Linked DNA regions of Rhodopseudomonas palustris. The protein of the gene in region 1 interacts with the protein of each later gene in a pairwise test. Links are inferred from orthologs where the notes say so. Each region holds a gene or a part of one and is shown in the gene's direction. Other genes may lie near its edges. The genes, in order: FLL57_RS01005 and ptsN.

Region 1 (15,130 bases):
TCAGCCCGATGAACGCCACCGGCACGCCGCCGAATTTGCGGATCGCGTAGGCCGGAAAGACCGTCTTGCCGGTCGCGGTCTCGACCGTGGAGGCGGCCAGATAGTTGAACGCTGCGCCCTTGAACGGATGCGGCCCGCGGCAGCCGTCCACCGGATGGCAGCCGCCGTTCTGCATCCGGAGCAGTTCGGTCTTGCCTTCGTCGAATTCGTGATTGCCGACGGAAGACAACGCCAGTCCCATCACCGACAGCGCCTCGATGGTCGGCTCGTCGTGAAACATCGCCGACAGGAACGGGCTGGCGCCGATCAGGTCGCCGGCGGCCACGAAGATCGTGTTGCGGCGTCCCTTGCGCAGCTCCTTGACCAGCGTCGCCATATGCTCGGCACCGCCGGCCGCGACCTGGATCTTCTTGGCCGGGTCCGCCGGATCGTCGATCATGATGCCGCCGGGCGGCGGCTGCAGATTACCGTGAAAGTCGTTGATCGCGAGGATGCGCAGATCGACCGGCGGCGGCAGCAATTCGGCGGCGCGCGTCGCCGGCGCCGCGGCGAGCATCATCACGGTCGCGGCGGCGAGCAGGGCGGTGCGGTGGCGAAGCTTGGTCATCGGCGATCCGGACAGAGCTGTTGGAGGCCCCGCATCGCCTGCCGCGTGTCCGAATGCAAGCGCGGCGTGGCGTCGCTTTGCCGCATCGCGAACGCTATCGATCCTTCGCCGAATACCAACCTTGCGGCCGTGCCGATTGAATTGGACGTCGGCGGCGCGTTACTGATGCCGTTCCATCGGCGCGTCGCCGAGTCGCGACGCTCGTACAATCCCGGGGATGACGCATGAAGAGGTTCTCGCTCGCCAAGCCCGCTGCTGTGGTCATCGGTGCCATGGCACTGGTCGGCACGGTCTCCCTTGCCGGCGCGCAGCAACCGCGGGAAGGCGAGAGGCCCCAGCCGCGCCTCGCCGATCTGATGCAGGGCGCACAGGTCGGGCACATCAAGCTGTGGTTCGCCGGTAAGGCCGGCAATTGGGGACTGGCGACCTACGAGACCAAGCAGCTCAAGACCAGGCTGGAAGACGCCGCAGCACTGTATCAGAGTCTGCCGGTCAACGACGTCACCACCATGGCCAAGCCGCTCGACGCCATATCGGCGGCGATCGCCGCCAAGGATCGCCGGGAATTCGTCCGCGCCTATGGTGAACTCACCGCGGGATGCAATTCCTGCCACCAGTCGGTGAAGCTCGGCTTCATCAGGATGCAGACGCCTGCGGCGAATCCGTTCAGCAACCAAGAATTCGGGGCGGGGAAGAAGTAAGCGGCCAGGGCGGCGAACGAAGCCCGCTTATTCGATACCCGCGTCCCGCGTCGCGCCCCGACTGCGCCCTTGCGCCGGTCGGCTCGCCGATCGTCGCCTCCTGGCCGGAGCGTCCTGCTTGCGGGCCGAAGCCGCATGGCGCTGCGAAGATGGGCCAGCCGCGTTCTGCCGTGGCCTCCGTGGGCAGCAGCCCTGATGATTGCGCCCGGGTCCGGCGGGCATCTTTATCCCGTCTTTATGCTCCGACCGTCATTTCCGCATCGTTTCCTTACGTGCCGATCGATACCTGCCTCCTGACGCAATCTTTCAGGAGGCTTCGATGCTCGATCTGTTCATGTTGCTGACCGGTGCCGGACTGTTCGTCTTGACCATTGGCTATGCCTACACCTGCGAGCGGATTTGAGAGGCACACCATGTCGCTCGATCTCGCACTCGCTGCGGCGGTGACCGCCGGGCTCCTCCTCTATCTCACCTATGCGCTGCTGCGTCCGGAACGGTTCTGAGGAGAGAGCCATGACTCTGATCGGCTGGATACAAATTCTCCTGTTCGGCGCCGTCGTCGTGGCGCTGACGGCGCCGCTCGGCGCCTACCTGACCGCCGTGTTCGATGGTCGCCGCACGTGGCTGTCGCCCGTTCTCGTCCCGGTCGAGCGCGCGCTGTATCGCGCCGCGGGTGTCGATCCGCAGCACGAGCAGCACTGGCTGAGCTACGCGCTGTCGCTCCTGCTGTTCCACGTCGGCGGATTCCTGCTGCTCTATGCGCTGCTCCGGCTGCAGGCAGGACTGCCGCTCAATCCGGCGGCGCAGGGCGCGGTGGCCCCCGATCTGGCCCTCAACACCGCGATCTCGTTCATCACCAATACCAACTGGCAGAACTACGGCGGCGAGACCACGCTGTCCTACCTCACCCAGATGCTCGGGCTCACGCATCAGAATTTTCTTTCGGCGGCGACCGGGATCGTGCTGGCGGTGGCACTGATCCGAGGCTTTGCCCGTGCGTCGATGACGACGGTGGGAAGTTTCTGGGTCGATATCACCCGCTGCACTCTCTATGTGCTGCTGCCGATGTGCGTGCCGTTGGCGCTTTTCCTGGTGTGGCAGGGCGTGCCGCAGACGCTGGGGCCCTATGCCGAGGCGACGACGCTGGAAGGCGCGCGGCAGACGATCGCGCTCGGTCCGGTGGCGTCGCAGGTTGCAATCAAAATGCTCGGCACGAATGGCGGCGGTTTCTTCAACGCCAACGCCGCGCATCCGTTCGAGAACCCGACCGCGCTGTCGAATTTCGTGCAGATGCTGGCGATCTTCGTGATCGGCGCGGCAATGACCAACGTGTTTGGCCGCATGGTCGGTAACCAGCGCCAGGGTTGGGCGATCCTCGCGGCTATGGGCGTGTTGTTCATCGTCGGAGTCACGGTCTGCTACTGGGCGGAGGCCAACGGCACCCAGGCCCTGCACGCGCTCGGACTTGCCGGCGGCAACATGGAAGGCAAGGAAGTCCGCTTCGGCATCGCCGCCTCGGCCCTGTTCGCGGTGGTTACCACTGCGGCATCCTGCGGGGCCGTCAATTCGATGCACGACGCCTTCACCGCGCTCGGCGGCATGATCCCGTTGGTCAACATGGAGCTCGGCGAGATTGTGATCGGCGGCGTCGGCGCCGGCCTCTACGGCATGTTGCTGTTTGCTATCCTGACGGTCTTCATTGCCGGGTTGATGGTCGGCCGCACTCCGGAATACGTCGGCAAGAGGATCGAGGCGCGCGAGGTCAAGATGGCCATGCTGGCGATCCTGATCCTGCCGCTGATGATGCTGGGCTGGACCGCAATCGCCGTGGTGTACCCGCCGGCGGTGGCGTCGATGGCCAATGCCGGGCCTCACGGCTTCTCCGAGGTGCTGTACGCCTTCACTTCGCAGACGGCGAACAACGGCTCGGCATTCGCCGGGCTGAGCGGGAATACACCCTTCTACAACCTCGCGGGTGCGGTGGCGATGTTCGTCGGCCGGTTCTGGGTGATCGTGCCGGCGCTGGCGATTGCTGGCTCGCTCGCTGGCAAAAAATCGATCCGCGCGTCGTCGGGCACCTTCCCGACCACCGGTGCGCTGTTCGTCGGGCTGCTGATCGGGGTCATCCTGATCGTCGGCGGTCTGACGTTTTTTCCGGCGCTCGCCGTCGGGCCGCTCGTCGAGCACTTGGCGATGGCGGCGGGTCAAGTGTTCTAGGAGCAAGATCATGCAAGCTTCCAAACTCCGCAAGCGGGCGAGAAAGACCACACTGCTCGATCCCGCGATCATGTTGCCGGCGATCGGTCAGGCGTTCGTCAAGCTCGATCCGCGCACGCTGGTGAAGAACCCGGTGATGTTCGTACTCGAAGTCGTGACGGTGCTGGCCACGGTCTTGTTGATCCGGGACATGGCGACGGGCAACGGCGAGCTCGCCTTCGAACTCCAGATCGCGATCTGGCTGTGGTTCACCGTGCTGTTCGCGAATTTCGCCGAAGCGATCGCCGAGGGGCGCGGCAAGGCGCAGGCCGATACGCTGCGGCAGACGCGCGCCAGCACGGTCGCGAAGCGGTTGCTGATGCCCGGTAACAATGAACTCTTCGAGAGGGTCGCGGCCGAGCGTCTCATGGTCGATGATCTGGTGGTGTGCGAGGCCGGCGACGTGATCCCTGGCGACGGCGAGGTCATCGAGGGCATCGCTTCGGTCAACGAAGCCGCGGTGACCGGTGAGTCCGCGCCGGTGATCAGGGAGTCGGGCGGCGACCGCTCGGCGGTGACCGGCGGCACGACGGTTCTGTCCGACCGCATCGTGGTCCGCATCACCTCGCAGCCCGGTTCCTCGTTTCTCGATCGCATGATCAAGCTGGTCGAGGGAGCCGAGCGGCAAAAGACGCCGAACGAGATAGCGCTCAATATCCTGCTGGTCGGGCTCACCATCATCTTCGTGTTCGCCACCGCTTCGATCCCGAGCTTCGCCTCCTATGCGGGCGGATCGATCTCGGTGATCGTGCTGGTGGCGCTGTTCGTCACGCTGATTCCGACGACCATTGGCGCATTGCTGTCGGCGATCGGCATCGCCGGCATGGATCGGCTGGTGCGCTTCAACGTGCTGTCGATGTCGGGACGCGCCGTCGAGGCGGCAGGCGATATCGACACGCTGTTGCTGGACAAGACCGGCACGATCACCTTCGGCAACAGACTCGCCACCGAGATCATCCCGGTGCCGGGCGTCACCGAACAAGAAGCGGCCACTGCGGCGCTGCTCGCCAGCGAAGCCGACGAGACCGCCGAGGGGCGCTCCATCGTGGCGCTGGCGCAGGAGAAATATGCTGTAGCGCCGCAACCGGCGGACCAGCGAGCGAAGTTCGTTCCGTTCAGCGCCAATACGCGGTTGTCCGGCGTCGACAGTGGCGGCCGCCGCTTGCGCAAGGGGGCGATCGACTCGGTCTTCGGCTTCGTGCGGGAGCAATCCGGCAGTGAGGTAAGCGAGCCGCCGGCGTTCCGCGCCGCGGTCGACCGCATCGCCCGCTCCGGTGGCACGCCGCTCGGACTGGCGGAGGGAGGGAGACTGCTCGGCGTCATCCATCTCAAGGACGTGGTCAAGCCGGACGTCCGGGACCGTTTCGCCGCGCTCCGGCGGATGGGAATCAAGACGGTGATGATCACCGGCGACAATCCGGTGACCGCGGCCTCGATCGCATCCGAAGCCGGCGTCGACGATTTCATTGCCCAGGCCACCCCCGAGGACAAGCTGCGCTATATCCGTGGCGAGCAGGCGCAGGGGCGCCTGATCGCGATGTGCGGCGATGGAACCAACGATGCCCCCGCGCTGGCGCAGGCCGATGTCGGGGTGGCGATGCAGAGCGGCACGCAGGCCGCGCGCGAGGCCGGCAACATGGTCGACCTCGATTCCGATCCGACCAAGCTGATCGAGGTGGTCGAAATCGGCAAGCAACTACTGATGACCCGCGGCGCGCTCACGACGTTTTCGATCGCCAACGACGTCGCGAAGTATTTCGCGATCATTCCGGCGATGTTCGTGGCGTTCTATCCGCAGCTCGGCGCCCTCAATGTCATGGGTCTGTCGACGCCGCAGAGCGCCATTCTGTCTGCAATCATCTTCAACGCGCTGATCATCATCGCGCTGATTCCGCTGGCGTTGAAGGGCGTCACCTACCGGCCGATCGGCGCCGCGGCGCTGCTGCGGCGGAATCTTCTGATCTACGGACTTGGCGGCATCGTGCTGCCGTTTGTCGGCATCAAGGCGATCGACCTCGCCGTCACCGCGCTGCATCTCGTGTAAAGAGGAGGCCGTCATGTTGAAGGAAATCCGTCCCGCGCTGGTGGTGTTCGCCGTGCTCACGCTGCTCACCGGTCTGCTCTATCCGCTGGCGATCACCGGCGTTGCGCAGGTGCTGCTGCCGACGCAGGCCAACGGCAGCCTGGTCGAGCAGAACGGTCGGGTGATCGGCTCGGCGCTGATCGGTCAGGCGTTCACCGACCCGAGATATTTTCACGGCCGCCTTTCGGCCACCACCGCGCCGGACCCGCAGGACGCAACCAAGACCGTGCCGGCGCCCTACAATGCGGCGAACTCGATGGGCGCCAATCTCGGCCCGACCAGCGCGGCGCTGAAGGAACGGCTGGCCGCCGACGTCACGGTGCTGAAGTCCGCCAACCCGGGCGCCGCCGTACCGATCGATCTGGTGACCACCTCGGGCAGTGGCCTCGACCCGGACATTTCGCCGGAGGCCGCGCTGTTTCAGGTTGGACGAGTCGCCAAGGCGCGGGGCGTCGATGAGGGAAAACTCCGGGCGCTGGTCGACAGCCAAGCCCAGGGCCGCGACCTCGGCCTGTTCGGCGAACCGCGCGTAAATGTACTGAAATTGAACCTTGCGCTGGATAGGATGGGGCTCTGAACCGATCGAGGCGAGATGTCGAACGTGACCGCCACCGCCAGGGGATCGCCGGACGCGCTGCTGGAGCTGGCGCGCAAGGAGGGACGCGGCCGCCTGAAGATCTTTGTTGGCGCGGCGCCGGGCGTCGGCAAGACGTTCGCCATGTTGACTGCCGCGCACCACGAAAAGGCCGGTGGCCGCGACGTCGTCGCCGGGCTGATCGAGACCCACGGCCGCCACGAGACCGAGCGGCTGCTCGACGGTCTCGAAGTCCTGCCTCGGCACAGCATCGTCTATCGCAACCAGATGATGCGCGAGTTCGACATCGACGCCGCGCTCGAACGCCGGCCCGACCTGCTGCTGGTCGACGAATACGCCCACACCAACGTATCGGGCAGCCGCCATCCCAAGCGCTGGCAGGACGTCGACGAGTTGCTCGCCGCCGGCATCGATGTCTGGACCACCCTCAATATCCAGCACCTCGAGAGCCTCAACGACGTCGTCCTGAAGATCAGCAAGGTGCGGGTGCGCGAAACCGTGCCCGACAAGGTGTTCGATCGCGCCGACGAGATCGTGCTGGTCGACCTGCCGCCGGACGAACTGCTGAAGCGATTGGCCGAGGGCAAGGTCTATGTTCAGGACACCGCGGTGCGCGCGGTGGAGAACTTCTTCAAGCCGCAGAACCTCACCGCGCTGCGCGAACTGTCGCTGCGACGCGCCGCAGAACGGGTCGACGCGGCGCTGATTGAGCGGATGCAGGCGCAGGCGATTGAAGGGCCGTGGGCGGCGGGCGAGCGCATTCTGGCCTGTGTGGGGCCTGACCCGTCTTCGCCAGGAGTGGTACGTGCCGCAAAGCGACTCGCCGATCTGATGGATGCGCCATGGTTGGCCGTGACGGTGGAGCGGCCCGGTTCCAATCCGGATGCCGCCTCGCGCAAGCGCTGCGACGACGCGATCAAGCTCGCCGAAAGTCTGGGGGCCGAGGTTCATACCCTGACCGGCGTCGATTTTCCCGAGGAGCTGCTGCGTTTCGCCCGGTTCGAAAACGTCACCCAGATCGTGATCGGACGCGCAGAGGGCAGCGGGCTACGCGGCATGTTGTGGCCTTCATTGCCGCAGCAATTGGTGCGCCGCTCGCAGGACATCGCCGTGCATCTGGTGCCGCGGCAATCCGATCAGCGGCCGCTGCCGAGGGTGCCGCTGTCGGTACGGCTGAACGCATCGACGCCGGCCCATCTCCTGTATGCCTCGGTCGCGGTGGCGGGCGCAGTCGGTGTCGGCAAGCTGATCGTGGGGGCAGTGCCGACGCCGAATCTGTCGATCGTGTTTCTGATGGCGGTGCTGTTCAGTGCCATCAAGTCCGGGGTCGGACCGGCGATCTACGCATCCGTGCTGTCGTTTCTCGCCTATAATTTCTTCTTTATTCCTCCGGTCCACACCTTCACCATCGCCGAGCCCTACGAGCTGTTGGCGTTGATCATGTATCTGGTGGTGGCGTTCGTCGCTGCGACGCTGGCCGGGCGTCTGCGCGAACAGGTCCGGGTCTCGGCCAACCGTGTCCGGGCGATGCGGCGGTTGTATGAGTTCACCCGCCGGCTGTCGGGTCTCGCCACACCGGAGACGATCGCCGAAGGCGCGGCGAGCGAGATCTACGCGTCGCTGGCGCGCGGGGTCGTGGTGCTGCTGCCGGCGGGCGACGATCTCGAGCTGGCGGCGGCATGGCCGCCGGAAGACGAGCTGGATGCGGCGGCGATTACCGCGGCGCGCTGGGCCTACACCCACAATGAGCCCGCAGGCACCGACACCGGCACGCTGCCGATGTTACCATGGCGCTTCCTGCCGGTGCGGACGGGCCACGTCACCTACGGCGTGATCGGCGTCGGCCGCAACAAGGAGACGGCGCCGCTCGATGCCGAATCCCGCGCGCTGCTCGATACGCTGACCGAGCAGACTGCCGCGGCGCTGGAACGCGCCTCGCTGACACGCGAGATGGTCAGCGCCCGCACCGCCACCGAGACCGAGCGGGTACGCAATACGCTGCTGGCCTCGATCTCGCATGATTTCCGCACGCCGCTCGCCTCGATCCTCGGCTCGGCGACGAGTATGCTCAGCTACGGCGACAAGATCGATGCCGCCGGACAGCGCGACCTGCTGGGCAATATCCGGCAGGAAGCGGAGGCGCTCGACGAGATGGTTCGCAATCTGCTGTCGATCACGCGAATCGAGGCCGGTGCACTGGAGTTGCGCCGCGACTGGCTCGACCTTCGCGAGATCGCGGCGCGGGTAGCAGCGGCGGCCCGCCGGCGCGGGGCCCAACAACAAATCGAGATCGCTTTGCCCTCCGACCTGCCGCTGGTCCGCGCCGATGCGACGCTGGCGGAGCAGGCGGTCGGAAACGTAGTCAACAACGCGCTTCAACATACCGCTCCGGCGAGCCGTGTCACGATCGATGCCACCCTGTCGTCAGCGACCGTGGATTTGCGCATCACAGACGACGGCATGGGAATTGATCCGGCGGACTTGCCGATGCTGTTCGAGCGCTTCACCCGAAGGACGCCGGCCGGGCAGGACTCGACGCATCGCGGTCAGGGCACCGGGCTCGGCCTCGCCATCGCCAAGGGCATCATGGCGGCGCATGGCGGCGGGATAAGCGCCGAGAGTCCGGTCGATCAGGGGCGCGGCGCCCGCTTCATCCTCAGCTTTCCGCGGGAGGCGACCGAGCCATGAGCATCAAGCCGCGCGTGCTGGTGGTCGACGACGAACCGGCGATCCTGCGCTTCCTCAGGCCGGCCTTGGAAGCCAACAGCTACGAGATGGCGAGCGCCGCGACCGTCACCGATGCGGTCAAGCGTATCGCCGCCGACGCGCCCGATCTGGTGCTGCTCGATCTCGGTCTCGCCGATGGCGATGGCAAGGACGTCATCCGCCAGGTTCGCGGTTGGTCGGAGGTCCCCATCATCGTGCTGTCGGCGCGCGAGCGCGAGATCGAGAAGATCGAGTCGCTCGATCTCGGCGCCGACGACTACGTCAACAAGCCGTTCAGCATCGGCGAGTTGATGGCGCGGATGCGCGCAGCGCTGCGTCACCGACAGCGGCGCAACGCGGAGCCCCTGCGACTAAAAGTCGGCAGTATCGAGATCGATGCAGTGCGCCATCGCGTCGTCCGCGACGGAGCCGAGTTGAAGTTGACGCCGAAGGAATTCGAGCTGCTGTCGTTCCTGGCGCGGCACGCCGGCCGCGTGGTCACTCATCGGCAGATTCTCGCGGCGGTTTGGGGGCCGGCGCACACCTCGGATACGCAATATCTGCGAGTCTATGTCGGCCAGCTTCGCCAGAAGATCGAGGCTCGCGCCGACGAGCCGCAGATCATCCTGACCGAACCGGGCATCGGGTACCGCATCGGGGGCGACGACGAGCCCCGGGCCTAATCAGTCCGGATAGGACGGGAATGTCGGATTCCGCCTGGTATCGGCTTCGCCGGATCGTGCGGCTCGCCGCTGCATTTCCTTGATGCGTCCTGTTCAACCACGCCTGCTTCTGGCTGGCTCGAAAACCCCGCTATCCCTTCTTCCGCTGGAAGAACTTCATGAACGCGCTGACCGCTTCCTGCGATGTCATGCGCTCGCCGAACAGTTTGCTCTCCTGATCGATTCGGGCGATCAGCTCGTCCGGTGACGGCTTGATCAGCTTGCGCGAGATCGCCACCGCTTCGGCCGGCAGCGCGCAGATGTCGCGGGCGGCTTTCATCGCATCGGCCTCGGTCTGGCCGGGCGGCACCACCGCGTTGACGAAGCCGGCTTCTCGCGCCTGTTCGGCACTGAGCTTCTGGCCCATCACCAGCATCGCGAAGGCGCGCTGGTGGCCCATGGTGCGCGGCGCCAGCAGGCTCGAGGCGCCTTCCGGCACCAGGCCGAGCTGGATGAACGGCGTGGAGAACGTCGCGGCGGTAGAGGCCAGCACGACGTCGCAGTGAAACAGCATCGTGGTGCCGATCCCGATCGCCAGCCCGTCGACGGCGGCGATCAGCGGCTTCTGGTTGTGCGCCAGTGCGTAGAGAAAATCGGTCGCCGCCGTCACCCGCGGCGCACCGCTCTGGTCGGTGCCGGCTTTGAGGAAATCGTCGAGGTCGTTGCCGGCGGTGAACACGCCGGAGCCGCCGGTGATCACCAGACAGCGGACGGTGGGATCGTCCTGCGCCGAACGGATCGCATCGCTCATCCGGCGATACATGCCCTGCGTCAGGGCGTTCTTCTTTTCCGGACGGCGCATGGTGATCACGCGCACGCCCTCTTCATCGGCGACGATCAGATGCTCGGACATGATTTCCCCCAGGAACGGCCCGCTCGCGGTGGCGGGCTTCGGTATGGCCGCTTGCGCGGCGGATCAGGCTGACAGCACCGCTTCGGCACCGGCCACTGCTTCGGCGCTGTCGATCACGCTGCGCTCCAGCGCCGGGGCCTGGACGGCGACCGTCTCGGCGAAGAACCGCGCCAGCGCGACATAGCGCGACGGCGCGCTGATGCCGTCGAGATCGCGCGCCGCGAGCGCTTCAGCCGCCAGCGTGCAGCCGCCCAGCGTGGCGCCGAACAGGCGCAGGTAAGGCGTGGCGCCGGCCAGCGCATCGTTGGTGGCGCCGCCGAGCTTGTCGAGCAGATAGCGGCTGGTGCGATCGAGCGATTCCAGCGCCTCGCGCAGCCGCAGGCCGGTGAGGCCGAAGCCGGGGTCGTTCGACGCTTCGACACTTTTGACGATCAGCTTCAACTCGTCGAGCAGCGCGAACACCGAGGCGCCGCCATTGTTGCCGAGCTTGCGGGTGACGAGGTCGATCGCCTGGATGCCGTTGGTGCCTTCGTAGATCGGCGCGATCCGCGCGTCGCGATAGTGCTGCGCGGCGCCGGTCTCCTCGATGAAGCCCATGCCGCCGTGGATCTGCACGCCGAGCGAGGCGACCTCGATGCCGATGTCGGTGGAAAACGCCTTGGCAATCGGCGTCAGCAGCGCGCCGCGGGCGGCGGCGGCGGCTTTGACCTTGGGATCGGAGCTGCGCGCCGCGATGTCGAGCGCGACCGCGGTCGAATAGCAGATCGTGCGCGCGGCGCCGGTCAGGGCCCGCATCGTCAGCAGCGTGCGCTTGACGTCCGGGTGCTTGATGATCGGATCTGATCCGGAGCCGGTGCTGCCGATCGCGCGGCCCTGTTTGCGCTCCTGCGCATAGGCCAGCGCCTGCTGATAGGCGCGGTCGGCGATGCCGACGCCCTCGAGGCCGACGGCGAGGCGCGCCTGGTTCATCATCGTGAACATGCACTGCATGCCGCGGTTTTCTTCGCCGATCAGATAGCCGATCGCGCCGCCATTGTCGCCCATCGTCATGGTGCAGGTTGGCGAGGCGTGGATGCCGAGCTTGTGCTCGACCCCGCTCGGATAGATGTCGTTACGGGCACCGAGCGTACCGTCGGCACCCACCAGAAACTTCGGCACCAGGAACAGCGAGATGCCCTTGGTGCCGGCCGGCGCATCCGGCAGCCGGGCGAGCACGAAATGCACGATGTTGTCGGTCATGTCGTGATCGCCGTAGGTGATGAAGATCTTGCTGCCGAAGATCCTGTAGCTGCCGCCTTCGGCCCGCTCGGCGCGGGTGCGCAGCGCGCCGACGTCGGAGCCGGCCTGCGGCTCGGTGAGCTGCATCGTGCCGGTCCATTCGCCCGACACCAGCTTGGACAGATAGATCTGCTTCAGCTCGTCGCTGCCGTGTGTGTGCAGCGCATCGATCGCCGACAGCGTCAGCAGCGGGCACAGTCCGAACGCCATGTTCGACGACGCCCAGATCTCGGTGCACGCCGCATTGACCGCCATCGGCAGCCCCTGGCCGCCGAAATCCTCCGGCCCCGACACCGCGTTCCAGCCTGCGGCGATCCAGCGCTGATAGGCATCGGGCCAGCCCGGCGCGGTGGTGACCTTGCCGTGTTCGAGCTTGATGCCGTGCTTGTCGCCGACCCGGTTCAGCGGCGCCAGGATGTCGCTGGCGAATTTACCGGCTTCGTCGAGGACCTGCGCGGTGATCTCGCCGTCGTAGTCGCCGAAATGGCCGGCGGCGACCGCCGCTTGCAATCCCGCGCCGTGGTTCAGCGAAAGAAGGATGTCGTCGATCGGTGCGCGATAGGTCATGACAGTGTCTCGGCTGACGGAAGGATGCCGGCCTTTTTCCACGAAATGCCGCTCCTCTCAACCGTCCGTGGGGTCGCGATCGCCGGACGAGCCGGCCGGGGATCGCGATGTTGCGGCTGCGGCTGCGCGATCGGGCCGGATTTCGGGCTTTCGGCGGTTGAAAAGCCGCCTTTGTCTCGATAGACCGGCGGAGCCGAGGCGAATCCGCCGCCCGGCCGCAATGCGCGGGCCGGGATAGGCCTTTTTGGGGCGTAGCCAAGCGGTAAGGCAGGGGATTTTGATTCCCCCATGCGGAGGTTCGATCCCTCCCGCCCCAGCCAGATTGGTCTATTTTATTGATAATGTTGTGTTAAATTTCCGAGCTGGGGGGCTGATGCACAACCCTGCGACACAAATCCCAGATCGATGCCATGCTTCGGACGGTCGTGGATCGGCATCCATCCTCGACGCCTGCCGCAACAATCCTATCCATCCCTAGAAGCTGTCGGGTGACCTCGCAGTCCCTGGAAAATGATGTGTTGGTCACGTTTGCTGACCTATTTCGGAATCTCAATGTGCATGGAACGAGAGGGGCAGTATGAGCCTCACCATTTTATGCGTTCTAGAGGGATGCTCCAAAATCGCCGTTCGGAGCCAACTTCGATTACAGCCATCGGGCCAAAGGAAGCGCGGCTGATGCTGCAACGCACATCGCTGCCGAGGTAGCTAAGACGCGCTCAGTCCACGTCCAAACCCGTCGGTCATTGTCGGTCCATAAGCGGACATTAGCGGGTGGCTGAATTGCGAGACGGTTCTATTTCAACATCATCGATGATGGTGGAGGCAGTTCGTCTTGACGCGATCGTGGTGTGCGCCTCCAGCGCCGCGTCGTTGCTATCGCCTTGTACTTCCGCTCGGGAAACGCGATCCGTTTTGGTAACGGCGCTCAACGAGCTCGCATCAATGCGTCCATGAATTCATGGACGCTCTTCGACTTCGGCCGATCCGCCGGGAAAAGCAAAAGGGAGCGGACGACTAAGCTTGGTTCGAATGGCTTCAGGATTTGCTTGAACGATCGACGACGGAATGACGAGAAGGCGTTGTGATGGCGAAAGGGCTGGCTAGAACAGCGGAAGCCCAGTTGCGGTGGTGTTGATGCGAAACATTGCCCCGCGTTACTGGAGAAACTTTGCTGCCAAAAGGTGAGTTACGCGGGGCTCCGCGCTCGCGCTGAATCGGTGCACCTGATCCTGGAGGACGCGGTCGGCGTTGGTGACGCGTTCGTGCTGCCGGAGATGTTCGAGCCACGACGCCACCTTGAACACTTCGACGAACCGGCCGGGCTGCGCGGCGTCCTCGAAGACGTCCCACGCATAGGCGCCGTCGCGGCGGCGATGCCGGCTCAGCCGGCGGATCGCCTGGAGGAAGTCGTCGCGCTCGCCGGCCGCGACCTGGTACTCGACGGTGATCAGCACCGGGCCGCGATCGGCATCGGTGTCGAGCGTCAGCACCGGCGACGGCCAGTGCATCGACGGCGACAGATCGCTGTCGGCGCCGCCGCGTAGCTTCCAGCGCCAGGTCGCTGCGATCCCAAGTACCGCGCCAGCGGCGGCGGCAAAATGCGCGGCCGGCAGGCCGAACAGCGATGCGAGTTGGCCCCACAGCGCGCTGCCGGCGGTCATCGCGCCGAAGAATGTGGTGACGAACATTGCCAGGCCGCGGCCGCGCACCCAGTCGGGCAGCGCGACCTGGACCGAGACGTTGAGATTGGCCAGCACCGCGATCCACGACAGGCCGGCGATAACGCAGGCCAGCACAGCGAGTTCGACGCGGTGGACCGCGCCGAGCAGCGCGAGACAGAGTGCGGTGCCGAGCGTGCCGGCCGCGACCACGCGATCCGGTCCGAGCCGCGCCTTTAGCCACGGCAGCACGAACGCGCCGACGACGGCGCCGAGGCCGATCGCGCCGAGCAGGATGCCGTAGAGTTCGGGGCCGCCGGCGATACGCGAGCGGGCTACCAGCGGCAGTAGCGCCCAATAGGCGCTGGCGAAGAAGAAGAACGCGACCGCGCGCATCAGGGTTGCGCGCAGGTCAAGATTGTAACGAGCGTGGCGGAAGCCGATCACGATCGCGCCGAACAGGCGCTCCGGCGGCAGCCCGGTGGTGCGCGCCGCCGGCGGTCGCCACCACAGCAGCGCGCCGATCACCGCGAGATTACTGAGCGCGTTGATCCAGAACGGCGCGGCGATGCCGATCACCCCGATCACGACGCCGCCGAGCGCCGGCCCTATCGCGCGGCTGACGTTGACGCCGACGCCGTTACTGGTGACGGCCGAGCCGAGATCCGGCTTCGGCACCAGCAGCGGCACGATCGACTGCCAGGCCGGCGCCGCGAACGCCGCGCCCGCGCCGAGCAGGAAGGTGAACAGCAGCAGCAACACCGGGTCCATCCGGCCGAGCCCGACCAGCGTGGCGCTGGCGACGGCGAACACCGTCAGAACGATCTCGATCAGGATCAAGAAGCGACGCTTGTCGACGATGTCGGCGAGCGCGCCCGCCGGAATCGCGAACAGGAACATCGGCAGGCTGGACGCCACCTGCACCAGCGAAACCGTGAGCGGATCCGCCTCGAGACTGGTCATCAGCCAGCCGGAGGCGGCGTTGTACATCCAGGTGCCGATATTGGCGACGACGGTCGCGGTCCACACCACCGCAAAGGCGGTGTGACGAAACGCTGCCCACGCCGACGGTCGCGGCGTCGCCGTCGGCAGCTCTCCCTGCAC
Region 2 (14,770 bases), 4.7 Mb from region 1 along the record:
CCGTCCGCACCCCCTCATCCGCCTCGTCGGCGAGATGTGCCGCATTCAGTGCCGCGAACTGGTCAGGCGGTAGAAGCTGCGCCAGCGCCCACACCGCCGCCCCGCGGATCACCGGATTGGGGTCGGCGAGCAGCCGCTCGGCGTCTGCCGCCACCCCGCTGTCCCCCGAATTGCCGATTGCGATCAGCACGTTGCGGATGAAGCGATCACGTCCGATGCGCTTGACCGGCGATTTGGTGAACAGCGCCCGGAACAACGGGTCATCGAGACGCACCAGCTCGGCGAGGGCCGGTGCGCGCAAGCCGTCGCGGGCGGCGAGCTTGGCCTCGCGCCCGGCCTGGGCGAACTTGTTCCACGGACAGGCGGCGAGGCAGTCGTCGCAGCCGTAGATCCGGTTGCCGAGACGGGCGCGGAATTCGCGCGGGATCGGACCTTTGTGCTCGATCGTCAGATACGAGATGCAGCGCCGGGCATCGAGCCGGTACGGCGCCGGAAACGCGGCGGTCGGGCAGGCATCAAGGCAGGCGCGGCACGAGCCGCAATGATCGTGCTCGGCCGCGTCCCGCGGCAGATCGAGCGTGGTGAACACCGCGCCGAGAAACATCCAGGAGCCGCGGCCAGTCGACACCAGATTGGTGTGTTTGCCCTGCCAGCCGAGACCTGCGGCCTGCGCCAGCGGCTTTTCCATCACCGCGGCAGTATCGATGAACACCTTCACGTCACCGCCGGCAGTGGCGACCAGCCAGCGCGCGAACTGCTTCAGCCGGGCCTTGATCACGTCGTGATAATCGTCGCCTTGCGCATAGACCGAGATCGCAGCGCGATCCTTCTGCGTCAGCACACCGCGCGGGTCGACATCCGGACCATAATTGAAGCCGAGCAGGATGACGCTTTGAACCTCGCCCCACATCACCCGGGGATCGGACCGCCGTTCAGGGCGATCGGCAAGCCAGGCCATCTCGCCGTGATAGCCGGCGTCGAGAAAGGCGCGCAGACGCGCCGGAGCTTCCGGAATCGAATCGGGGGCGCAGACGCCGAAGGCATCGAAACCGAGAGCGTAAGCCTGATCGGCGAGCTGCGCGCGCCAAGCAGCGCCGCCTATTCGCGACTCCGAGGGGCCGGCAGCGGGGCTCAGAAATCCAGATCCACGTAGGTGCGCGACGCCGGCACCCCCGCCAGCCATTCGCTCAGCAGCGGACGGAACGACGGGCGTGACTTGATCCGTGCGTACCAGGCCTTTGCCGCCTCGTCCTCGATCCATGGCACGTCGCCCAGATAGTCGATCGCCGACAGATGCGCGGCTGCGGCGAGGTCTGCGTAAGTCATGCGATCCCCGGCGAGAAAGTTCCGGGTGCGCGCCAGCCAGCCGATATAGGCGAGATGGTAGCGCACATTGGCGTTGGCGGCACGGATCACGTCCATCGCCGGCGGACCGCCGCCATCTTCTTCGCTCATGAAGCGCTTGTAGATCCGCTCGGTCATCAGCGGGCCGGAGGCTTCCTCGAAGAACTTGTCGTTGAACCACGACAGCAGCCGCCGCACCTCGATACGCTCTGCGGTGGACTGCGGCAGCAGCCGGCGATCACCGAGCTCGGGGCCGTGCACCTCGTCGAGAAACTCCGTGATCACTCCGGCGCCGGGAACCGGCGGCCGCCCCTCCGCGACCAGCACCGGCGTGGTTCCAGCCGGGTTCAGCGCCAGGAACGCGGTTCGACGCTCCCAGGACCGTTCCTCCACCAATCTGAGATCGAGACCATGTTCCCCGAGCGCAAGGCGGATGAACCGCGACAACGGGCAGAACGGGTGGTGGAAGAGGGTGTACATGCTGACCTAGATAGTTTCGAAGAGCTTAACAAACCGTGGCGGATCGCGCCGGACACGCCCTTCGTGCGGGCGCCAACCTAGTCGCATGCTGCGGCGAGGCAAGGCACCGAAGGTCGGATTTTTGCCGTTGCGGCATGGTGGGGAATAGGCCACAAGGTCCAGCCTCGCGGACGACCGATCCCTTTCAGCGGACGATTCCATGCTCACCGATATCATCAGAGCCGTCATTCTCGGGATCATCGAGGGTGTGACCGAATTCTTGCCGGTGTCATCTACGGGCCATCTGTTGCTGGCAGGACGGTTCTTCAATCTCGGCGAAGGCGATTTCTGGAAGTCCTTCGCCGTGCTGATTCAGCTCGGTGCGATCCTGGCGATTCTGGCGCTGTATTTCGTGAAATTGTGGCGAATCGCGCTCGGGATGTTCAGCGATCCCGCCGCGCGTCGGTTCGTGATCGGGGTGCTGCTGGCGTTTTTACCCGCCGCGGTGATCGGCGCCGCAGCCGGCGGCTACATCAAGCACTTCCTTTTCAATCCGTGGGTGGTGTGTTTCTCGCTGATCGTCGGCGGTGCGATCCTGTTGTGGGTCGACCAGCTCGAGCTGAAGCCGCGCTATCACGACGCGACGGCGTTCCCGCTGCGAACCTATTTCTATATCGGCTGCGCGCAATGCACCGCGATGATCCCCGGCGTGTCACGGTCCGGCGCCAGCATCGTCGCGGCGATGTTGCTCGGCACCGACAAGCGCTCAGCGGCCGAGTTCTCATTCTTCCTGGCGATTCCGACGATGCTGGGCGCCTTCGTGTACGATCTCTACAAGAGCCGCGGCGAGATGACCTTCGACAATCTCACCATCGTGGCGATCGGTTTCGTGGTGTCGTTCATCACCGCGATCATCGTGGTGAAGACCTTCCTGACCTACGTCACCCGCCACGGCTTCGAGCTGTTCGCGTGGTGGCGCGTGATCGTCGGCACGCTCGGCCTGATCGCGCTGGCGCTCGGGATGTAGCGATCGGCTCTCGGAGCCGAAATGCGGCGCCCGAAGACGCCGCGTTACGATTTGCTCACGCGGTCTTGCGCGCGAATTGCCCGGTCTTGCGGAACCGCCACAGATAGGACGGCACGACCGCCTGCATCGAATCGGGCTGGATGCCGAGACCCTGGAGGGTCAGGCCAGCCTTGGTGGCGGCTTCGGATACCACGTTGTCGACTTCCAGCATCCTCACCTGATCCGGCGTCAGCTTGAAGGCCCCCGGAGCGAATTGCAGCAGCATCGCCTGCAGGCTGGCGAGGCCGAACGGCAACGGCAGCAGCAGCGGCTTGCGGTCGGTGATTTGGAGGATGATGCGCATGATCTCGCGCATCGTCAGTACTTCGGGACCGCCGAGCTCGTAAACGGCGCCCGGTCTGGCGAGCCCATCGACCGCATCGGCGATCGCGGTCGCGACATCGCCGACATAGACCGGCTGCAACTTGGTGTCGGCGCCGACCAGCGGCAGCACCGGCGACATCCGCGCCAGCGCGGCGAATCGGTTGGTGAACTGGTCTTCCGGCCCGAACACCACCGAGGGCCGGAAGATCGTCGCCTGCGGCACCGCTTCGTGCACGGCGCGCTCGCCGGCGGCCTTGCTGCGGGCATAACGCGCCGGCGAATCCGGATCGGCCCCGATCGCCGAGACGTGCACCATGCGGGCACCGACCGAAGCCGCCGCCTGCGCCACCGAGGCGGCGCCGTTGCCCTGCACCGCATCGAATTTCTGCGCACCGCCCTCGGCGAGGATGCCGACCAGATTGATGGCCACATGCGCACCGCGCATCGCTGCCGCGACCGATTCGGGATAACGCAGATTCGCCTGCACGGCGTGGATCTGCCCGACCCGGCCGAGCGGCTGCAGATGGCCGGCGAGCTCCGGCCGCCGCACTGCGACCCGAATCCGGTAGTCACGCCGCGCCAGCGCACTGACGATGTGCCGACCGAGGAAGCCGGAGCCACCGAAAACCGTGACGAGCGTGTCGAGATTCGAAGTCATGCGGGCTGATCCTGATCGCGGAGGAGCGTCTTTTGACGTCCGGGAATTCGCGGACATTCTGGCGGTTTCGCGTTACGCCATCAACCTTTCGCTGTACAGCGGATTTGGTCAGCGGAAGGCATTTGACTTTTCCGTAACGCCTCCCTATCAAGCGCCCCGGGCCCAGGTGGCGGAATTGGTAGACGCGCTGGTTTCAGGTACCAGTGGGTAACACCGTGGAGGTTCGAGTCCTCTCCTGGGCACCATTGCCCACGCCCTTCTCCTCGCATCGGCATCTCCTTACAAAGTCATCGGTCGAGACGTCCACCGCGAGGTGGCGCCGCCCCTCGCGTCGCGCGGGTCGGGGCGATAGGTTTGGCGGCCGATTCGGGGCGTTCGGTGCCCTTTTCCATGGCCAAGGGTTTGCGACATATGACGATCCGCCTGCATCGCGGCGACCTGCCGGATCTTTCCCGCTATACGCATTCGGTGGCGATCGACACCGAAACGATGGGGCTGCATCCGCATCGCGACCGGCTGTGCGTGGTGCAATTGTCGAATGGCGACGGCAGCGCCGACGTGGTGCAGATCCCGCTAGGGGCGACCGATGCGCCGAACCTGAAGAAGTTGCTCGGCGATCCGGCCGTGGTGAAGATCTTTCACTTCGCCCGATTCGATCTGGCAGCGCTGTACAAGGCGTTCGGCGTGATGCCGCAGCCGGTGTACTGCACCAAGATCGCCTCGCGCCTGACCCGCACCTACACCGACCGGCATGGCTTGAAGGACCTGGTGCGCGAACTGCTCGGCATCGACCTGTCGAAGCAGCAGCAATCCAGCGACTGGGGCGCCGAGTCGCTCAGCGACGCCCAGCTTGCCTACGCCGCCTCCGACGTGCTGCACCTGCATGCGCTGCGCGACAAACTCGACACCATGCTGGCACGCGAAGGCCGCACCGATCTGGCGGCGGCCTGCTTCGGCTTCCTCCCGGTGCGCGCCCGGCTCGACCTCGATGGCTGGAGCGAAGAGGACATTTTCGCTCACTCGTAACCGGCAGGACGCATTGCGGACGGGCTCAGAGCCGTGTTCCGCGATCGCGCGCCGTGTTTCGGTCATACTCCTCGGCCTGATGGGCCCCTCGGTCCGATCGGCCGGCGTGGCCCTCCCGTGACGGGGCAATTAAGACTAGCTTAAGGATGTGTCGCAGACTGGAGGCGGCACCCGGCGGCGGCACTCCAAACCATGAGTGCGAGGCTCCGTAACTGACGCAAGACAACTTCGGGAGCAGCGGTGACGGCGGTCGAAATGTCGTCCTATCAGGCCGGAATGGAGGCGCGTTTCGCAGCAGCGGCGCGCCACAGCCGCTTGGTGCGAACCCTGCGGGTCGCGGTGCCGCTGGTGGTGGTGCTGTCGATGGCGGTGATCGTCGCGATCTCGATCTTCAACCCGTTCCGCTACCTGACGAATCTGCCGCTCGACATCGGCGACCTGGTGGTCTCCGGCACCAAGATCACGATGGAATCGCCGCATATGGCCGGATTCACCAATGATGGCCGCCCCTATGAAATGTGGGCACGCTCGGCCACCCAGGATCTAACCAGCCAGGATCACGTCGACCTGCACACGCTGCGGGCCAAGGTGCAGTCCGAAGATCAGTCGACCGTGGTGATCGAGGCCCGCGAGGGGCAGTTCCAGACCAAGGCGCAGCTTCTGAAGCTCAACAAGGACGTCTATCTGCACAATTCCTCCGGCACCGAGGCATGGATGACGCAGGCTGACGTCGACATGGGTCAGGGCACGGTCACCTCCGACGCGCCGGTTGACGTCAAATGGGAGGGCGGCACGCTGCGCGGCCAGCGGATGCGCATCACCGAAAAGGGCGACCTGATCCGGTTCGAGGGCGGCGTGGTGATGAACCTCGACAATGCAGCGCTGGCCGAGCCAGCCGCGGATCCTGTGGCGCAGCCCGCCCCGCCTCCCGCCCCGGCCAAACGGCCGGCTCCCGTTTCCGGCCAGCGCGCCCCCGCGAGGTGAGCCCGACAATGAGAATTGCCGCCCTTCCCCGTTCGCGCCGCGGCACGCTCGCCGCGGTTTGCGCCGCGATGATCGCCGTGTCGGCCCTGGGGCCGCAACCGGCGGCGGCGCAGAGCGCCGTGCAGGGCGTGCCGAATGCGATGCAGGGCTTCTCGCAGAACCGCGACAAGCCGATCCAGATCGAATCCGACACGCTGGAAGTGCGCGACAAGAAGAAGGAAGCGACCTTCTCCGGCAACGTCAAAGTGGTGCAGGGCGACACCACGATGACTTCGCAGACCCTGGTGGTGTTCTACGATCAGGATCAGGCGCCGGCCAAGGGAGCCAAAGGCAAGCCGATGGCAGCGGCCGCGCCGGGGCCGGACGGCGCCTCGTCGATCCGGCGGCTCGAGGCCAAGGGCCATGTTGTCGTCACCCAGAAAGACCAGGTCGTCACCGGCGACAAGGCGGTGTTCGAGACCAAGACCAACCTCGTGACGATGACCGGCAATGTGGTGCTGACCCAGGCCCGCAACGTGGTGCGCGGCGATCGGCTGATGGTCGACATGACCACCGGCGTGTCGCGGGTGGAATCCGACAGCGGTCGGGTCCAGGGCCTGTTTCAATCGTCGGGGACAAATGGCGGCGGCCCGCTTCCACTCGGGCCGCCGACCGGTTCGGGCAAGCCGAAGTGACCCGGCGCGACGATCGGCGGGCACCGATGTTGAACCGGATGCCGCAGGCCTGTAACAGCGATTGGGAAGCCTTGCCCCTGTCGCAACGCCACAACGCCGTGGTGCCGGCACGCGGCACCGGCTGCGGCGCCACCCGTATGACGGTGGCATGGTGCGTCACTGGGCAGGTTCGATAGCGGCATGGTGGATCTTCGCGGCATGTTCCGTCGGCGCGGCCCGAAGGCTTCCGGGTTTGCAGGCGCACGAACCGATATCACCGGACTCGGCGACGAGGTCGGCGATCTGCTGACCGCGCCGGTCCGCGACGCCCCGCCGGTCGCGCGCAGCGATGCGTATGCGGCTCAGCAGAGAACGCCGACGGCCGCCGCTCCACGTCAGACCACGGCCCCGACCCGACAGGCGAGCGCACCCCGGGCCGCGACACCGACACCATCCGGCTATCTGGCAGTTCACAGTGTCGAGAAGAGCTTCGGCACCCGCAAGATCGTGCGCGGTGTCAGCATCTATGTCCGCCGCGGCGAAGCGGTCGGCCTGCTCGGCCCGAACGGCGCCGGCAAAACCACGGTGTTCTACATGATCACCGGACTGATCAAGGCCGACAACGGCGCGATCGAACTCGACGGCCACGACGTCACCAAGCTACCGATGTATCAGCGCGCCCGTCTCGGGATCGGTTACCTGCCGCAGGAAGCCTCGATCTTCCGCGGCCTCACGGTCGAACAGAACATCCGTGCGGTGCTGGAATCGGTCGAACCGGACAAGCGCAAGCGCGAGTCCCAGCTCGACAATCTGCTGCAGGAATTCAACATCGAGCGGTTGCGCAAATCGCCGTCGATCGCGCTGTCCGGCGGCGAGCGCCGCCGCGTCGAAATCGCCCGCGCGCTCGCGAGCCGACCGAACTACATGCTGCTCGACGAGCCGTTCGCCGGCATCGATCCGATCGCGGTCGGCGACATCCAGGATCTGGTGCGACATCTCACCAATCGCGGCATCGGCGTTCTGATCACCGATCACAACGTCCGCGAAACGCTCGGCCTTACCGACCGTGCTTACATTGTCTATGCGGGCGAGATCCTGACCGAGGGGACGCCGGAAGACATCGTCAACGACCCGGACGTCAGGCGTCTTTACCTCGGCGAAGAGTTCCGGCTGTGAAGCCGGTTGCGGTTTGCACCGAGGGAGTCCATGATCTCCGGGTCCGGACCGATCCGACCTCGTGATCGTACTACCAAGATACCGGACCTGGCCGCCGCCGAAGCGCCGCCGCCTCTACTCCAAATTTCCCATTCGTCAAGGCGTGTACAACCGCACCGGAAAGGCGTAAGCAAGAAACGGACCAACTACCGTTTTGGCCACCATGGCGCTGTCGCAACGACTCGAATTCCGCCAGACACAGTCTCTGGTGATGACCCCGCAACTGATGCAGGCGATCAAGCTGCTTCAGTTGTCGAATCTCGACCTCGCGGCATTCGTCGAAGACGAACTCGAAAAGAACCCGCTTCTCGATCGCGCCAGCGACAATGGCGAGCCGCCGGTGGCCGGTGAGACCGCGGTGGACGGCAGCGAGAGCGGTAACGATTTCAGCCAGAGCGGCGGTGACGACGCCGGTGGTGAAAGCTCCGACTTCGTCGAGGCGGGAAGCGCAAGCGCCTTCGAGCCCGGCACCGAAGAGTGGATGCACCGGGATCTCGGCAGCCGCAGCGATATCGAGCAGACGCTCGATACCGGCATGGAAAACGTATTCCCCGAAGAGCCCGCCGAAGCCGCAGCCCGTGCCGCACAGGACAGCGCGCCGGCCTCCTATACGGAATGGGGCGGCGGGGCCTCATCGGACGAGGGCTACAATCTCGAAGCCTTCGTGGCCGCAGAGACTTCGCTCGCCGATCATCTCGCCGAACAGCTCGCCGTCGCGGTGACGACACCGTCGCAGCGCCTGATCGGGCAATACCTGATCGATCTGGTCGACGACGCCGGCTACTTGCCGCCCGATCTGGGCGACGCCGCCGAACGGCTCGGCGCCAGTTCGGCCGAAGTCGAAGCTGTCGTGCACGTGCTGCAGACTTTCGATCCGCCCGGCATCTGCGCGCGCAACCTGAGCGAATGCCTCGCCATCCAACTCCGCGAGCGCGACCGCTACGATCCGGCGATGCAGGCGCTGGTCGAACATCTCGATCTATTGGCCAAGCGCGACGTCGCCAGCTTGCGCAAGATCTGCGGCGTCGACGACGAGGATCTCGTCGACATGATCGGCGAAATCCGCCACCTCGATCCGAAGCCCGGACTGAAATTCGGCTCGTCGCGGGTGCAGACCATCGTGCCCGACGTATTCGTCCGCCCCGGCCCCGACGGCGGCTGGCTGGTCGAACTCAACAGCGACACGTTGCCGAAGGTACTCGTCAACCAGTCGTATTATTCGGAGCTGTCGAAGACGATCCGCAAGGACGGCGACAAATCGTACTTCTCCGACTGTCTGCAGAACGCCACCTGGCTGGTGCGCGCGCTTGATCAGCGCGCCCGCACCATTCTCAAGGTCGCCACCGAGATCGTGCGCCAGCAGGACGGCTTCTTCACCCACGGCGTCAAACATCTGCGGCCGCTGAATCTGAAAGCCGTGGCCGACGCGATCCAGATGCACGAATCGACGGTGTCGCGCGTCACCGCCAACAAATACATGGCGACCAACCGCGGCACTTTCGAACTTAAGTATTTCTTCACCGCGTCGATCGCTTCCGCCGACGGCGGCGAAGCGCACTCGGCCGAAGCCGTGCGGCACCAGATCCGCCAGTTGATCGACAGCGAGGAGCCGTCGGCGATCCTGTCGGATGATACGATCGTCGACCGGCTGCGCGAAGCCGGCATCGACATCGCGCGTCGCACCGTCGCGAAGTATCGCGAAGCGATGCGTATCCCCTCTTCAGTGCAGCGCCGCCGGGACAAACAGAACATGCTCGGTACGCAGTCGGCGGCCGCGAGCCGGTCCCGCGACACCGCCCCAGCTTGATTGCGCGGCCCTGCTCTGACTAGTGTCACCTCCCCTAAGACGAATCGAGGACTGCCATGACCATCCGGATATCCGGCAAGAGCATCAGCATCGGCGAAGCGCTGCGCGGCCGCGTGAGCGAACGCACCGAGGAGGTGTTGCGCAAGTATTTCGATGGCAACTATTCGGGACACTTCACGCTCAGCAAGGACGGTTTCGGCTTCCGTACCGATTGTGCGCTGCACCTTGATTCCGGCATCACCCTGGAAGCCGAGGCCAACGCGGCGGACGCTTATGCGAGCGCCGATCAGGCGCTGGTGCAGATCGAAAAGCGGCTGCGCCGCTACAAGAGCCGGCTGAAGGATCGTTCGGCGCGGAAGGCCCATGCCGAAGCCAACGCTCTGGCCGAACTCAGCACGCCGGTGGACGTGCCGAGCTACGTGATCGAGGCGCCCGGCGACGAGGAACATCAGGAAGACGCTTACAACCCGGTGATCATCGCCGAGGCCACCACCGCGATGAAGCGGCTCTCGGTGAGCGAGGCGGTGGTCGAGCTCGACCTCACCGGCGCGCCGGTGGTGGTGTTCCTGCACGGCGGCTCGGGCCGCGTGAACATCATCTATCGTCGTGCCGACGGCAATATCGGCTGGATCGATCCGCCGGTGCCGAACGGCGCCGCGAGCTGATCGCGATGCCTCGCGGGAACCGCACAGGCGGTTTGCCGCGAGGCATTGACGCTCGTCCAACGCTCTGCCTATGGTCCGCCGCTTTTCGGCGGGCCGACGGCGCCATTTTACGGCCGCCGTCAGGAATGCTAGACTTAAGTTAGGATCATGATTTCCGGAGCGTTTTCGGTTGCGATCAGGGGATCGTGCGAAGCCTCTCGGATCGAACGCTTGACGCAACCCACCGCCGTCCTATTTCACCCCGGACCGCAGCAACATCCTCGGAACGCCTGATGACGATTACGGATCTTGTCGCGCCCGAGGCCGTCATCCCGGCGCTGAAGGTGATCAGCAAGAAGCAGGCGCTGCAGGAACTCGCGGCCCGCGCCAGTGAATTGACCGGCCAGAACGAGCGCACGATTTTCGAAGTTCTGTTGCAGCGCGAGAAGCTCGGGACCACCGCGGTCGGCTACGGCGTCGCGATTCCGCACGGCAAGCTGCCGAAGCTCGAGAAGCTGTTCGGGCTGTTCGCGCGACTGGAGCGGCCGATCGATTTCGAAGCGATGGACGGTCAGCCGGTCGATTTGGTTTTCCTGCTGCTGGCGCCGGAAGGGGCGGGCGCCGATCACCTCAAGGCGCTGGCGCGGATAGCCCGGCTGCTGCGCGATCAGGACGTCGCCAAAAAACTTCGCGCCTCACGCGACTCCCAAGCGATCTATTCGGTTCTCGCATTGCCGCCCGCGACGGCGGCTTGAGCAACCGACGACGGCATCGCGCCTCGTGGTCGATCTGTTGTGATCGAGCTGGCTTGGTCCGTACGATCTCGTCGAGCGGCGGAGGTCGTCGATCAGAATAGCCGAGGCTATTGGCTAGGTGAGATCGGCGCCGCAACGCATCCGGTTGCTTGCTGATGAAGAGCCCTCGCGCAAAATGCCGCTCATCGGTAGCCAGCGGGCGCGGAGCGCCGTCACCGGACACCCCGCGTCGCGTAACCATCCGTGCAATCAGCGTTCAGTGAACGCTGACGGCCTGCAACTCCTGGCTCCAGGCATTCGCGATCGCCGCTTCCCTGCTGTCGGTCAGCATGATCGGCGTGCCGTCTGCCGAATGCAGCGCGAACAGCTTGAGGCCGGGCGCGATTTCGGGGGCCTGCGGAAACAGACCGGGCACGTCTTCGGAGCGGATCTGCTTCACATAGGCGATATGACCTTCGCCAAGATGCGCCAGCGCCTCCGGCGTGACGCCCACATTTCCATGCGTAGTACCAGATTCAGTCATGGTCTCGACTCCTCTAAGACTTAAGCGGTCGAGTCCGCCACTCGTTCCATTATTCGTGTTCGGTGATGGCGATTGTCTTAACGACCCGCTCCGGCTCCGGCCGGATCAGGTCAATCGACAGAAGCCCGTTCTTCATGTCCGCTCCCAACACCTGCATCCCGTCGGCCAGCACGAAGGTGCGCTGGAAGTGACGCGCGGCGATGCCACGGTGGATGTATTGCCGGGCCTTGTCATCCTGCTGCCGCCCGCGGATCACCAGTTGATTTTCCTCAACCGTGACGTCGAGTTGATCGCGGGTGAATCCGGCCACCGCCAGCGTGATACGCAGCTTTTCGGGGTCACCGTCGCAGCGTTCGCACCGCTCGATGTTGTACGGGGGATACCCGTCGGCGCCTTTCACGACTCGGTCGAGCGCACGCTCGATCTCGTCGAATCCCAGCAGGAAGGGACTTGATAACGAAGGAACACGAGACATCACAAAGTCCTCTCGAAGCGACTTTGAGGGGGTCCTTGCGGCACCCCATCGACCGTTCGGCACCTTGCCGGCCGGTCCATTCGAATATGGGCAGTGCAGAACGGCTCTGCAAGAAGGTCGGAACAGCGAATTACGCCAGAGACTTAGGGGCCTATCGGACAATCCGGCGGCGGCCGTCGGCGGAAAACAGATGCAGGCTCGGCGGCGGCGCCGTAACCGTAATGCGCTCCCCGATGCCCGGCGCCGCCTGCCCGGGGATGCGGACGATGAGGTCCGCGCCGGCCGCTTCCGGGCTGCCGACCACCACCGGCTCGTTCAGGTGATCGCCCCGGGCCCCATAGACGAACGTCTCGGGCCCGACCCGCTCGATCGCCTCGACCGTGACGTCGAGCGCCAGAGCGCCACTGCCCGCCGTCCCCGAGACGATCGTCAGGTCTTCGGGGCGAACGCCGAGAATGCCGGCCTCCGGCGGCGCGCTGCCGAGCTGCGCCCGCAGATCGTCCGCGAGCGGCATCAGGTTCATCGGAGGCGCACCGATGAACGATGCGACGAAGGTGGTCGCCGGCCGAGCGTAGACATCGAGGGGCGAACCGATCTGTTCAACCTCCCCGGCGTTCATCACCACCAGCACATCGGCCAGCGTCATCGCCTCGAGCTGATCGTGGGTGACGTAGATCGCGGTGGTGGCGAGCCGGCGCTGCAGCTTACGGATCTCGACCCGCATCGCCACCCGCAGCTTGGCATCGAGATTGGACAGCGGCTCGTCGAACAGAAACACCTTCGGCTGGCGGACGATCGCACGGCCCATCGCGACGCGCTGGCGTTGGCCGCCGGAGAGCTGACGCGGCTTGCGGGTCAGCATCGAGCCGAGCTCGAGAATGCGCGCGGCTTCCTGCACCCGCGCCTCGATCTCGGCCCTGGCCGTGCCACGATTGCGCAGGCCGTAGGCCATATTGTCGTAGACGCTCATGTGCGGATACAGCGCGTAATTCTGGAACACCATGGCGATGTCGCGATCGGCCGGCTCGATTTGGTTGACCACGCGGCCGCCGATCTCGATCTCGCCGGAGGTGATCGTTTCCAGCCCCGCCACCATCCGCAGCAGCGTGGACTTGCCGCAGCCGGAGGGCCCGACCAGGACGCAGAACTGGCCGTCACCGACCTCGAAATCGACTCCCTTGATCGCCTCGAAACCACCAGGATAGGTCTTGCGGACAGATCGAAGAACGACGTTGGCCACTGTTGCTACTTCTCCGTCTCCACCAGTCCGCGCACGAACAGCTTCTGCATCAGCACCACCACGGCGACCGGCGGGAGCATCGCCAGCACTGCGGTGGCCATCACCACCGGCCACTCGGTGAGCGCGTCGGAGGTGACGATCATCTTGCGGATGCCGATCTGGATGGTCTGCATGTCGTCGCGCGTGGTGATCAGCAGCGGCCAGAGATACTGATTCCAGCCCAGGATGAACAGGATCACGAACAGCGCCGCCATGTTGGTGCGCGACAACGGCAGCAGGGTGTCCCAGAAGAACCGGAACGGGCCGGCACCGTCGATCCGCGACGCCTCCAAAAGCTCGTCCGGCACCGTCATGAAGAACTGCCGGAACAGCAATGTCGCGGTCGCCGACGCAATCAGCGGCAGCGTCAGGCCTGCGTAGCTGTCGAGCAGGTTGAGGTCGGCGACGATCTTGTAGGTCGGATAGATCCGCACCTCGACCGGCAGCATCAAGGTGATGAAAATCAGCCAGAAGATCGTCATCCGGAACGGGAAGCGAAAATACACGATCGCGTAGGCCGAAATGATCGAGATCCCGATCTTTCCGAGCGCGATCGTCATCGCCATCACCATCGAATTGAACAGCATGGTGCCGACCGGCTCGCGGGTGGTGCCCGATGTGCCGACGAACAACGTTTTGGTGTACGTCTCGAGGAAATGCCCGCCCGGCAACAGCGACATCTGGCCGTTGGCGATGGAGGCGTTGTCCTGGGTCGATGCCACGAAGGCCAGATACACCGGAAACGCCACGATCAGGACGCCGGCCCACAGCACCAGATGCGGCAGCAGATTCCCGAACTTGCGGTGCTCGACCATCAATAGTTGACCTTGCGCTCGACGAAGCGGAACTGAAACGCAGTGAGCGCGATAACGATTCCCATCAGGATCACCGACTGCGCGGCCGAGCTGCCGAGATTGCCGCCGAGCAGGCCGTCGCTGTAGACCTTGTAGACCAGCGTCTCGGTCGCCTTCGCCGGGCCGCCGCGCGTCATGGTGTCGATGATGCCGAAGGTTTCGAAGAAGGCGTAGACGACATTGACGACGATCAGGAAGAAGATGGTCGGCGACAACAGCGGGAAGATGATGGTCCAGAATCTGCGCATCGGCCTCGCGCCGTCGATCGCCGCGGCTTCGATCACGCTGGCCGGGATCGCCTGCAGGCCGGCGAGAAAGAACAGGAAGTTGTAGGAGATCTGCTTCCAGGCCGCGGCGAGGATGATCAGCAACGCCGCCTGATGACCGTCGAGCAGCGGATTCCAGTCGATCCCGAGCGCGCGCAGGCCGTGGGCGATCACGCCGAGCGAGGGATTGAGCATGAAGATCCAGAGCACACCGACCACCGGCGGTGCGACCGCATAGGGCCAGATCAGCAGGGTGCGGTAGAACGTCGAGCCGCGCAGCGGCCGATCCGCCATCACCGCCAGCAGCAGCGCGAGCGACAGCGACGACAGCGCGATCGCGAAGGAGAATGCGAAGGTCCGCAGGATGGCGGCGAAGTAGTCCGGATCAGCGAGCAACTCGCGATAATTGTCGAACCAGACGAACACGGTCGACAGCCC

Evidence for each region.
Region 2: the proteins of FLL57_RS01005 (region 1) and ptsN interact in binary tests that used the Escherichia coli proteins (3 or more experiments, as listed by UniProt). The link is inferred for Rhodopseudomonas palustris from one-to-one orthologs.

What each region holds. Positions count from the first base shown.
Region 1 is NZ_CP041387.1:208,083-223,212, forward strand. Bases 5,919-9,130 are described here. They hold FLL57_RS01005 (sensor histidine kinase), read left to right. Parts: upstream 5,919-6,239; coding sequence 6,240-8,930; downstream 8,931-9,130. Other genes in these bases: FLL57_RS01000 (K(+)-transporting ATPase subunit C), read left to right, coding at 5,919-6,224; FLL57_RS01010 (response regulator), read left to right, coding at 8,927-9,130. Outside these bases: FLL57_RS00975 (bifunctional metallophosphatase/5'-nucleotidase), read right to left, coding at 1-607; FLL57_RS00980 (hypothetical protein), read left to right, coding at 832-1,308; FLL57_RS00985 (K(+)-transporting ATPase subunit F), read left to right, coding at 1,722-1,811; potassium-transporting ATPase subunit KdpA, read left to right, coding at 1,822-3,525; potassium-transporting ATPase subunit KdpB, read left to right, coding at 3,536-5,608; more of FLL57_RS01000, read left to right, coding at 5,622-5,918; more of FLL57_RS01010, read left to right, coding at 9,131-9,631; FLL57_RS01015 (crotonase/enoyl-CoA hydratase family protein), read right to left, coding at 9,762-10,523; FLL57_RS01020 (acyl-CoA dehydrogenase), read right to left, coding at 10,587-12,368; FLL57_RS01030 (MFS transporter), read right to left, coding at 13,523-15,130. UniProt on the Escherichia coli protein: Member of the two-component regulatory system KdpD/KdpE involved in the regulation of the kdp operon. KdpD may function as a membrane-associated protein kinase that phosphorylates KdpE in response to environmental signals.
Region 2 is NZ_CP041387.1:4,879,337-4,894,106, reverse strand. What follows is about bases 9,353-12,204. They hold ptsN (PTS IIA-like nitrogen regulatory protein PtsN), read left to right. Parts: upstream 9,353-10,473; coding sequence 10,474-10,935; downstream 10,936-12,204. Other genes in these bases: FLL57_RS22495 (sn-glycerol-3-phosphate import ATP-binding protein UgpC), read right to left, coding at 12,085-12,204; FLL57_RS22500 (Hsp20 family protein), read right to left, coding at 11,508-11,933; FLL57_RS22505 (DUF1150 family protein), read right to left, coding at 11,192-11,458; hpf (ribosome hibernation-promoting factor, HPF/YfiA family), read left to right, coding at 9,593-10,201; rpoN (RNA polymerase factor sigma-54), read left to right, coding at 9,353-9,536. In the rest of the region: tRNA epoxyqueuosine(34) reductase QueG, read right to left, coding at 1-1,183; FLL57_RS22560 (glutathione S-transferase family protein), read right to left, coding at 1,132-1,824; FLL57_RS22555 (undecaprenyl-diphosphate phosphatase), read left to right, coding at 2,024-2,830; FLL57_RS22550 (complex I NDUFA9 subunit family protein), read right to left, coding at 2,886-3,851; FLL57_RS22540 (ribonuclease D), read left to right, coding at 4,263-4,877; LPS export ABC transporter periplasmic protein LptC, read left to right, coding at 5,118-5,861; FLL57_RS22530 (LptA/OstA family protein), read left to right, coding at 5,870-6,535; lptB (LPS export ABC transporter ATP-binding protein), read left to right, coding at 6,716-7,690; more of rpoN, read left to right, coding at 7,893-9,352; more of FLL57_RS22495, read right to left, coding at 12,205-13,173; sn-glycerol-3-phosphate ABC transporter permease UgpE, read right to left, coding at 13,179-14,027; sn-glycerol-3-phosphate ABC transporter permease UgpA, read right to left, coding at 14,027-14,770. UniProt on the Escherichia coli protein: Seems to have a role in regulating nitrogen assimilation.